DNA from 3 places in the Brachybacterium sp. J153 genome. Region 3 is predicted to be linked to each of the others. Evidence: riboswitches for the same ligand, from Rfam matches in the RefSeq annotation. Region 3 holds a riboswitch; each other region holds the start of a gene.

What was found. A riboswitch is a leader RNA that binds a small molecule or an ion and turns the genes downstream of it on or off. The one in region 3 is predicted to bind thiamine pyrophosphate.
Region 1: it holds a riboswitch for thiamine pyrophosphate, as region 3 does, so the genes downstream of both, thiC (phosphomethylpyrimidine synthase ThiC) here and V1258_RS07430 (YkoF family thiamine/hydroxymethylpyrimidine-binding protein) in region 3, are expected to answer to the same signal.
Region 2: it holds a riboswitch for thiamine pyrophosphate, as region 3 does, so the genes downstream of both, V1258_RS05635 (bifunctional hydroxymethylpyrimidine kinase/phosphomethylpyrimidine kinase) here and V1258_RS07430 (YkoF family thiamine/hydroxymethylpyrimidine-binding protein) in region 3, are expected to answer to the same signal.

The regions. Positions count from the first base shown of each region.
Region 1 is NZ_JAZDCH010000026.1:9,639-12,901, reverse strand. Features, by position in the region: gene V1258_RS12695 (carbohydrate kinase family protein) at 1-693, shown strand, start outside; gene V1258_RS12690 (hypothetical protein) at 673-1,131, opposite strand; gene V1258_RS12685 (hypothetical protein) at 1,159-1,341, opposite strand; TPP riboswitch at 1,454-1,564, shown strand; gene thiC (phosphomethylpyrimidine synthase ThiC) at 1,564-3,263, shown strand, end outside; gene V1258_RS12675 (DUF429 domain-containing protein) at 3,221-3,263, shown strand, end outside.
Region 2 is NZ_JAZDCH010000010.1:18,095-21,357, forward strand. Features, by position in the region: gene V1258_RS05635 (bifunctional hydroxymethylpyrimidine kinase/phosphomethylpyrimidine kinase) at 1-1,189, opposite strand, end outside; TPP riboswitch at 1,180-1,272, opposite strand; gene V1258_RS05640 (HNH endonuclease signature motif containing protein) at 1,665-3,263, shown strand, end outside.
Region 3 is NZ_JAZDCH010000012.1:133,549-136,811, forward strand. Features, by position in the region: gene purQ (phosphoribosylformylglycinamidine synthase subunit PurQ) at 1-634, opposite strand, end outside; gene purS (phosphoribosylformylglycinamidine synthase subunit PurS) at 634-885, opposite strand; gene V1258_RS07425 (MBL fold metallo-hydrolase) at 1,009-1,728, shown strand; TPP riboswitch at 1,741-1,849, shown strand; gene V1258_RS07430 (YkoF family thiamine/hydroxymethylpyrimidine-binding protein) at 1,887-2,621, shown strand; gene V1258_RS07435 (ECF transporter S component) at 2,618-3,263, shown strand, end outside.

The sequences.
Region 1 (3,263 bases), on a different contig from region 3:
CCGGAGAGGACGTCGACCGCCGAGGCGCAGATCGGTCCGGATGGCGCGGCGACCTACCGCTTCGACATCGAATGGGACCCCGGGGAGATCCGGCTCGACCCGGTGCGCCTCGTCCACACCGGTTCGCTGGCGACGGCGATCGAGCCGGGCGCCGCCGCAGTAGAGGCAGCACTCTCCGCTGCACACCCGGGCACGCTCCTCAGCTTCGACCCGAACGTCCGGCCGTCGCTCGGCCTGCCTGTGGCCGGCATCCGCAGCCGGGTGGAGCGCTTCGCCGACCGGGCGCACGTCGTGAAGATGAGCGATGAGGACCTCGAGTGGCTGTATCCCGCCGAGCCCCTCGTCGATGTCGCGGACCGGATGCACGCGTCGGGGGTGGCGCTGTTCGTCGTAACCCGTGGCGCCCAGGGCTGCACGCTCAGCACCCCGCACTGGACCGCCGAGATCCCGGCGCTGCCGGTCACCGTCGCCGACACCATCGGGGCGGGCGATGCGTTCATGTCGGGCCTGCTCTTTGCGATCCTCACCGCCGACGCGGATCAGGAAATCCGCGACGGCGCCGTCCCTCAGCAGGCCGCAGAGTCATGGGCCGCAACCGCTCTGCGCAGCGCCGCGATCACTGTGGGACGACGCGGGGCGGAGCCGCCGTTCCTCGAGGAACTGGTCGGGAGCTCAGCGCAGATCCTGCCCTAGACGGACGACGTGACGGGTGAGGCGGTGACCGCGCCTGACGCGCAGGCCGACCTCGGCGACACACCAACGGAGCCGGCCGTCCGGCGAGCAGGGCGCCCGACTGAAGTCCTCGTCGAAGGGCTCGGCGAAGGACCAGACGTAGCTGCGTCGAGGCGTGCGCCAGGTCGCCAACTCCGGCCGAGCGACGATCTCGTAGAGGTCGAGGTCCTCCCAGCGAGCCAGCTCGCCGCGGGCCAGTGCACCCTCGGACACCTCGGTCGCCGCGGTCGAGAGCACTCCCTCGTACTCTCGGGGGAACTGCACCCCCGCGAGCGCGCTGCGAGCCAGCAGTTCGTCGTACGCGAGCATCGACTCGACGCCGCCGCTCAGCGCCTCGGCCGTGCTCCTCTCCTCCGGTATGCCACCGTCACCGATCGCGGTAAGCGGTAAGAAGACCACGTCACGAAGCTGCGGGATCCGCCCGCCCTAGACGCCGACCTCCGGGACCCACCCCGCGGCGGCCCGCAGCCGAAGCGCGATCACTGCGTCTGCACCGTTAAACTCCCAGGTCGCCTCGACGATCGCCCACACCTCCCGCCGCTGGGCCTGCCCGAGGCGCGTCCCCCGCCCGCTGCGGGGCACGCACAGGTTCTGATCCAGCTCGAGCACGCGGTGCGGGGGATCACCTCACGGTATTCGTCGACGAGGAACCCCTGCGTGGCGGTCCGGCGGCCGTCGCGGACGCCTCGGACGCGACCGCATGCGTCTGCTACGGTCTTCGCCGATCCCTCGGGTGCCCGTCGCAACGGGCTGAGATCGAACTGTCGCGGTTCGAGCACCGACCGAACCTGCCCCGGGTCATGCCGGCGAAGGAAGAAGGAGAGCGACTGCATGTCTGCACGCCCTGAGAACTACCCCACCCACAGCCTCGGCCATCTCGAGGACCCCGCGCACGGCCTGCGGGTGCCCGTCACCCGCATCGCCCAGGACCCCTCCCCCGACGGGACGGCCAACCCGCCGCTGGAGGTGTACCGCACCGCCGGCCCCGGCTGCGTCCCGGAGGAGGGCCTGCCGCCGCTGCGCGAGGAGTGGATCCGGGGCCGCGGCGACGTCGAGGAGTACGCGGGCCGGGCCCGCGATCTGTCCGACGACGGGCGCGAGGCGGTGCGCCGCGGCGAGGCCAGCGCCGAGTGGCGCGGCGAGACCCGGCCCCCTCTGCGCTCCCTCCCGGGCCGGCGCGTCACCCAGATGCACTACGCCCGTCGCGGCGAGATCACCCCGGAGATGCGCTATGTCGCGCTGCGGGAGGGCTGCGACGTGGAGCTGGTGCGCAGCGAGGTCGCGGCGGGCCGCGCGATCATCCCCGCGAACGTGAACCATCCCGAGGCGGAGCCGATGATCATCGGACGCAGCTTCCTGGTGAAGGTCAACGCGAACATCGGTAATTCGGCGGTGACCTCCTCGATCGCCGAGGAGGTCTCCAAGCTCGAGTGGGCCACTCGCTGGGGCGCCGACACCGTCATGGACCTCTCCACCGGGGACGACATCCACACCACCCGCGAGTGGATCCTGCGCAACTCCCCGGTGCCCATCGGGACCGTCCCGATCTACCAGGCGCTCGAGAAGGTGAACGGGGACGCGAACGCGCTGACCTGGGAGATCTTCCGGGACACCGTGATCGAGCAGTGCGAGCAGGGCGTGGACTACATGACGATCCATGCCGGGGTGCTGCTGCGCTACGTGCCGCTGACGGCGAACCGGGTCACGGGGATCGTCTCGCGCGGCGGCTCGATCCTGGCCGGCTGGTGCCTGGCCCGGCACCGGGAGAACTTCCTCTACGAGCACTTCGACGAGCTGTGCGAGATCTTCGCCCGCTACGACGTCTCCTTCTCCCTCGGCGACGGGCTGCGGCCCGGCTGCCTCGCCGATGCGAACGACGCCGCGCAGTTCGCCGAGCTCGACACCCTCGCCGAGCTGACCCATCGGGCGTGGGAGTACGACGTGCAGGTGATGGTCGAGGGCCCGGGGCACGTGCCGCTGCACCTGGTGCGCGAGAACGTGGAGCGCCAGCAGGAACTGTGCGACGGCGCGCCGTTCTACACGCTCGGCCCGCTGGTCACCGACGTGGCGCCGGCCTACGACCACATCACCTCCGCCATCGGCGCGACGGAGATCGCCCGCTACGGCACCGCGATGCTCTGCTATGTCACGCCGAAGGAGCACCTGGGGCTCCCGGATCGCGATGACGTGAAGACCGGGGTGATCACGTACAAGATCGCCGCTCACGCGGCCGATGTCGCGAAGGGACATCCCGGAGCCCGCGAGCGAGACGACGCCCTGTCGAAGGCCCGCTTCGAGTTCCGCTGGCGGGACCAGTTCGGGCTCTCGCTGGATCCGCAGCTGGCCGAGGAGTACCACGACGAGACCCTGCCGGCCGAGCCCGCGAAGACCGCGCACTTCTGCTCCATGTGCGGGCCGAAGTTCTGCTCGATGAGGATCTCGCAGGACATCCGCGACACCTACGGCGACGCCGCCTCCCAGGAGCGGATTGCCCAGGAGGGCATGGCCGAGAAGTCGCGGGAGTTCCGCGA
Region 2 (3,263 bases), on a different contig from region 3:
CCCGCGAGTACCGCTGCAGGTAGTGGGCGTCCTGCGCGAGATAGACGCTGAACTGCTCCTCCGGCAGGCTGCCGTCGACGAGGGCGGCGACGAAGCCCGAGTCGTCGATCGCGGCGGCGAGCGGCGCGCCCGCCTCCCAGAGCGCGGCGGTCCAGGGGCCGACGGGGGCGACGGCCGGGGCGGACCCGTGGGTGGGGGCGGGCCCGTCGGCTGGGGCAGGGTGGAGGTCTGCCGGCGCCTCGAGCCGGGCCGGCACCGCGTCAGGGCCGAGCCATGGTGCCGCGGATCCCGCCGCGGCGAGCCGGCGGCCGAGATGCCCGTGGTCCACGGGCCCGTTCCCGCCGCCCACCTGCAGCGCCGCGCCGTGCTGGATCGCTTCGTGCAGCCAGCGGCTCGCCCAGGCGAGCGCCGTCCGGGGGTCGTCGCCGGCGCCCAGCCGCGTGGCGAGCGCGGCGGCGAGGGAGCAGCCGGTGCCGTGCGTGCTGGTGGTGTCGACGCGGGTGGTCCGCACCGCGTGGCCCGTGCCGCCGCCGGCGGGGACCCAGGTCGTGGTGATCGCGCGGGTGTCGAGGTGTCCGGTCTTCACGACGACGGCGACACCGGTCTCGGCGGCGAAGCGCTCGGCCTGGGCGAGGGCCTCGGACTCGGTGCGCGCGGGGGCCTCGCCGGTGAGGACGGCGAGCTCGTCGAGGTTCGGGGTGATGGCGGTCGCGAGGCGGCACAGGCGCCGCATCGCCTGCTCGGCCTCGCCGGCGAGGAGGCGATCACCGCTGGTCGCGACCATGACCGGGTCGATGACGAGCACTCGCGGCGGATGCGCGCGGAGCCAGGTCTCGACGGCGTCGATGATCTCGGCGGTGCCAAGCATGCCGGTCTTGACGGCCTCGAGCTCGACATCGTCGGAGACCGCCTCGAGCTGCGCGGTGAGGACGGTGGCGGGCGGGAGGTGGATGTCGCGCACGCCGTGCGTGTTCTGCGCGACGACGGCGGTGACCGCGGCCATGCCGTAACCGCCCGCGGCGGTGATCGACTTGAGGTCCGCGGCGGTGCCGGCTCCGCCCGTCGGGTCCGTCCCGGCGATCGAGAGGACCCGGGGGAGGGCGGGTGCGGGGCGGGGGTCGGGCTGGGCCGTGCGGGCGGGCTGGGCCGTGCGGGCGTGCGGAAAGAGGGTGCGAGAATCCGAGCTCATGCGGACATCCCTTCGCTAGTACGAACTAGATCAGGTTCCACGGGTGTGATCTCAGCGCCTCGGGCGCACCCCGTGTCCAGCGGCCGAGTGTAGGGGAACGGCGCGGAGCCGCGCGGCGGCGTCTGGCTCAGGAGGCGTGCCGGACCGTCGCTCGGCCCGCCCGCCACCGCTCGTGCCGCCCACTGACCGGCCGGCTGTCGCTCCTGGCCCCCTGTACACCCGGGGTCCGACACACGAAACCCTGTCCGCCGCGACATGGGGAAAAACCCTGTGGATAACCCTGTTCTGGGGAGGAACGATTCGGCCCCCGTGGTGTTTCTCGTCGATCACCCGCCGTGGCGACGAAGTTATCCACAAATGCGAGAGCAGGGATTTCCCAGGTGGGTGATGAGGATTAGGGTGGAGGTGTTCGAGGGGGAGTTCTCGGCGCGGGTCCCGCGCCCTCCCCGACGGGGATGCAGAGGGGGTGGACGTGGTGAGCATCGTGCCGATCGACGGCTCCTCGTCGGGTTCCTCCTCCCGCGCCCCGAAGGCTGACGATGGGGCCGCGGTCGCGCCCTCGGCCGCCGGTCTGGCGCCCGTCGATCCTGACCTGCTCGCCTCTCTCCCGCTGCGCTTGCGCGCCGTCTCCGGTCGCACTCCCGGCACTCGCGAGGCCCTCCCGGCTCGCGGTGGCTGCGCAGATGATCCCCAGCTCAGCGCGGCATCACAGCGCGTCTGGGATGCCGAGCGGGCTGCCGCCCGAGCTCTCGTCAGCCAGTACCGCGCCCTCGCCGCGCTCCACGAGCTCGAGGGAGAGTACGAGGAGTGCGAGGAGGTGAACGAGGTCGACACCCTGCGCGCCGCCCTCGCCCTCCGCGTGACCCGCGGTGCCGCGGGATGGCGTCTCCGGGACGCGCACCAGGCCGTCCATCTGCTCCCGCGAGCGCTCGCTCGGCTCGACTCCGGGGAGATCTCCGCCGCCTGGTTCGAGCGGATCCTGAAAGGATCTCGAAGCCTGTCGGACGATTCCCGTCGACAGCTCGACGAGATCCTCTCCACCTGGTTCGCGGATATCACCTCGGAACGATTCTTCACCCTGCTGAAAGGTCTCATCGAGCTGCTCCGTCAGCGGGAGGATCGCCCCGATCCGGAATCCTGTCTCGAGCGGTCCGTCGAGCTGCTCCCGTCGCCGCAGCCGGGCGTCGGGATCCTGCAGATCACCGGTCCGATCCCCGACATCCTCGCCTGTTTCACGGAGCTCGACGAGACGGCCCGCGCCCTCCAGGCCGCCCAGCGCGCCGCCCTCCGCGAGGGTGCCCCGATCCCGCATGACCCGGAGGGGACGGTCCTCGAGAGCGGTCGCGCCCTGTCGCTCACGCGCCTGCGCTTCGCTCTGCTCACCTCCGCACAGCTGGACCCCGACGGTGTCGACGTGCCTGCCCCGCGCTTCCGCCTCAACATCACGATCCCGGCGCTCACGCTCCTCGGCGCGTCGGACGAGCCGGGCATGCTCGAGGGCACGACCCCGTTGCCGCCGTCGATGGCCCGCAGCCTCGCCGGCTCGGCGGATGTCTGGTACCGCGTGTTGACCGATCCCTGCAGCGGGGCCTTCCTGCCCCTGCCCGCCGAGCGGTACACGCCCACCCCGGCGATGCTCGAGCACCTGCGCTTGCGCAGCGCCCAGTGCGCTGTGCCGGGCTGCACCCGCCCCAGCTCGTGGGCGTCCGAGTGCGACCACCTCGAGGAGTGCCGCCGCGGCACCCCCGGCGCGGGCGGGCCCACCGACCTCGAGAACCTGCACCTCCTGTGCTGGCAGCACCACCTCGACAAGACCACCGGACTCCTCGACCCCGTCCGGATCCCCACCGGCCCCACCGAACCGGGCCGCACCCGCTGGCGGATCGGCGGCGCCGGAGACGCGGTGACCGTGATCGACGACCTGGACGTGGCGAGCCTGCGCATGGTCGAGGGGCTCACCGCCGCCTGGTCCAGCTTCCTCCGCGGCACTTACGCCGGGGAGCCGGCGCCGAATCCCGGGGGAGGGGAGGACGAGACACCCCCCGACTGGGACATCGCCGAGCTGCTCGACCCG
Region 3 (3,263 bases):
CGGCCTCGACCGCGTGCTCGGGGTGCGGCATCAGCCCCACCACATTGCCCGCGGCGTTGGTGATACCGGCGATGTCGCGCTGCGAGCCGTTGGGGTTGTCCTCGAAGCCGGCCGGTCCGTGGGTGGCGCCGGCGACGTAGCGGAACACCACGCGGCCCTCCGCCTCGAGCTCGTCGAGGGTGCGGGCGTCGGCCATGTACTGGCCGTCCTGGTTCTTCAGCGGGACGCGGATGACCTGGTCCTGGGCGTAGCCGGACGTCCAGGCGGTGCCCGTGTTCTCGACGCGCAGCGGCTGGTCGCGGCAGATGAAGGAGCGGTGGGCATTCTTGATCATCGCGCCGGGCAGCAGGTGGGTCTCGCAGAGGATCTGGAAGCCGTTGCAGATGCCGAGCACGGGCATGCCGCCGTTCGCCGCGTCCACGACCCTCTCCATGACGGGGGCGAACCGGCTGATCGCCCCGGCGCGCAGGTAGTCGCCGTAGGAGAAGCCGCCGGGCAGGACCACGGCGTCGACGTCCCTCAGGGAGTCCTCGCCGTGCCAGAGCGCGACCGGCTCGGCTCCGGCGAGGCGCACCGCGCGCAGAGCGTCGCGGTCGTCGAGCGTGCCCGGGAAGGTCACCACACCGATGCGCATCAGGCGTCCTCGACCTCGAGGGCGACGACGTCCTCGATCACGGGGTTCGACAGCAGGGTCTCGGCGGCCTCGCGCAGGGTCGCGAGGACCTCCTCGGTCACCTCGCCGGCGACCTCCAGCTCGAACCGCTTGCCCTGGCGCACGGAGGCGACGCCCTCGAAGCCCAGACGGGGCAGGGCCGCCGCGACCGCCTTCCCCTGGGGGTCCAGGATCTCGGGCTTCGGCATGACGTGGACCACGACGCGTGGCATGGGCGCTCCTCGGGGGCGGGCGGGGCAGGGACCTGCGGGTCATCCTACCGAGCGCGCCGGACCCGGAGGCGGGCGGTCCAGGGGCGTACGGTCGGGGGACCACCACGCCCCCCGGGAGTCGCCATGAGGATCCGCCATCTCGTCCATTCCTGCCTGCTCGTCGAGGTCGCCGCGCGGCGCGTCCTGATCGACCCGGGGATGTTCAGCGTCGAGGCCGTGCGCGCGCTCGAGGGGTCGATCGACCTGGTCGCGATCACGCACCAGCACGCCGACCACGTGCAGCGCGCCCTCCTCGCCGAGGTGCTCGAACGCCACCGGGACGCCGTGGTGCTCGCCGAGCCGGAGACGGTCGCGCTGCTCGCGGAGGCCGACGCCGGCCCGATGGGGGAGGGGCCCGCCATCCCGGCGGAGCGGATGCGCGCCCTGCCCGCGGGGGAGTCGCACGAGCTGCCCGCCGTCGGCGGCCGATCGCCGCTGCGGGTGACCGCGGCCGGCGGGGCGCACGCCGTCATCCACCCGGACATCCCGCGGGTCGGCAACACGGGCCTCGTGCTCTCGGCGGGGGACGGGCCGCGCCTCGGCGTCACCGGCGACAGCCTCGAGCCGCTCGCCGAGTTCCAGGGCATCGACGTGCTCGCGTTCGCAGTCGTCGCCCCCTGGTCGAAGATGTCCGAGACGATCGAGTTCCTGCGCGCGGTCCGTCCGCGGCTCGCCCTCCCGGTGCACGATGCGGTCGCGAGCGTCGGGGGCCGCGCGATCTACGTCCGCCAGGCGACGGCGCTCGCCGCCGAGGGCACCGAGGTGCGCGACTGGGTGGACCCGGAGCGCTCGATCGAGCTGTGAGCGGGTAGGGTGCCGGGCGTGCACGGGAGTCCGGTGAGCCGGGCTGAGAGGGAGTTCTCCAACTCCGACCGTAGAACCTGATCCGGATCATGCCGGCGCAGGGAGCTCCGCCAGGCGATCGTCGCCGCGCGCCCGTGCCCACTCGAAAGGCATGGACCGTGACCACACCGCCCGCAGCCCCCACCGCCCCGGCCGATCCGTCCGCGACACCGCTCGGCTTCGGCGTCGGCGCCCGCGTGACCGCCGCCGTGATGAGCGAGGACTACGCCCGGATCCTCGTCGGCGCCCTCTCCGCCCTCGACCTGACCGGGCTCGTGCGCGAGACCGGGGACGTCTCCACCTATCTGGGCGGCCACGAGACGCACCTGCAGCGCGCGCTGATCGACCTCGGCGAGGCGCTCGCCCGCACCGAGCACCACGCGACGATGTCGGTGCTGCTCTCGCGGGGCTGCCCCGGGGAGGTGGCCTGCGAGATGCCCGGTGGGGCGGGACCGCGCGTCACCGCCGTGCCGCCGCCACGGCGCACCGGGCGGTTCGCGAGCGCCGAGTGGGCGCTGTACCCGCTGGCCGACGCGGTCGCCGAGGACGGCACCCCGCCCGACCACATGCGCGACATCTACGCCGCGATCGACCACGCCCGCGAGCTCGGCACCTTCCGCGGCTCCGAGCACTTCGTCACCCGCCTCGAGGGCGACCTCGGCGACGTGATCGCGACGGCCATCGCCGGCTGGCTGCTCGTCGGCCGCGGCGTCCAGCACGTCACGAGCCACCTCACGATCTCCCTGAACAGCCCGTCCCACGATCTGCGCGAGCTGCCTGACGCGCCCGCTGAGATCTCTCCGGGCGCGACCGCGGGGACCGGGCCGGACGCGTCCGCGGAGGAGGCCCGATGAGCGCCGAGCCGCAGAGCCCCGACTCCCGTGAGGCCGCGGCGCCGCAGACCGCGCAGACCTCTCCCGATACTGGCGCCGCGCGCCCCCGCCGCGCTCCGCTGGCCCTCCGGGAGCTCGTGCTGGTCGTCGTGCTCGGCGTCGTGTTCGGCTTCCTGTACTGGGCGTTCGTGCAGGCCTGGAACCTGCTCGCGATTGCGATGGGACCCGCCGGCGACCTCGCCCAGCACGTGCTGTTCGGGTCCTGGCTGCTGGTCGGGCCCATCGCCATCGCGATCCTTCGCCGCCCCGGCGTGGGCATCCTCGCCGAGATCCTCGCGGCGGTGATCGAGGTGGTCTTCCTCGGCAGCCCCGTCGGTCCGCTGCTGCTGCTCTCCGCCGCGCTCCAGGGCCTCGGCTCCGAGCTGCCCTTCGCCCTGACCCGCTACCGCCGCTACGGCTGGGGCGTGTTCGCCGTCTCGGGAGCGCTCGGCGCGAGCCTCGTCTTCTTCTGGACCGCCTACCGCATGGGCTGGTACGGGCAGGACCTGCTCGCCCTCCGCCTCGGAATGCAGATGCTCTCCGGGGTCCTGCTCGGCGGGCTGCTCGCCCGCGTGATCGTGCGGGCGCTCGAGCGCACCGGGGTGCTCGCCGACTTCGCGATCG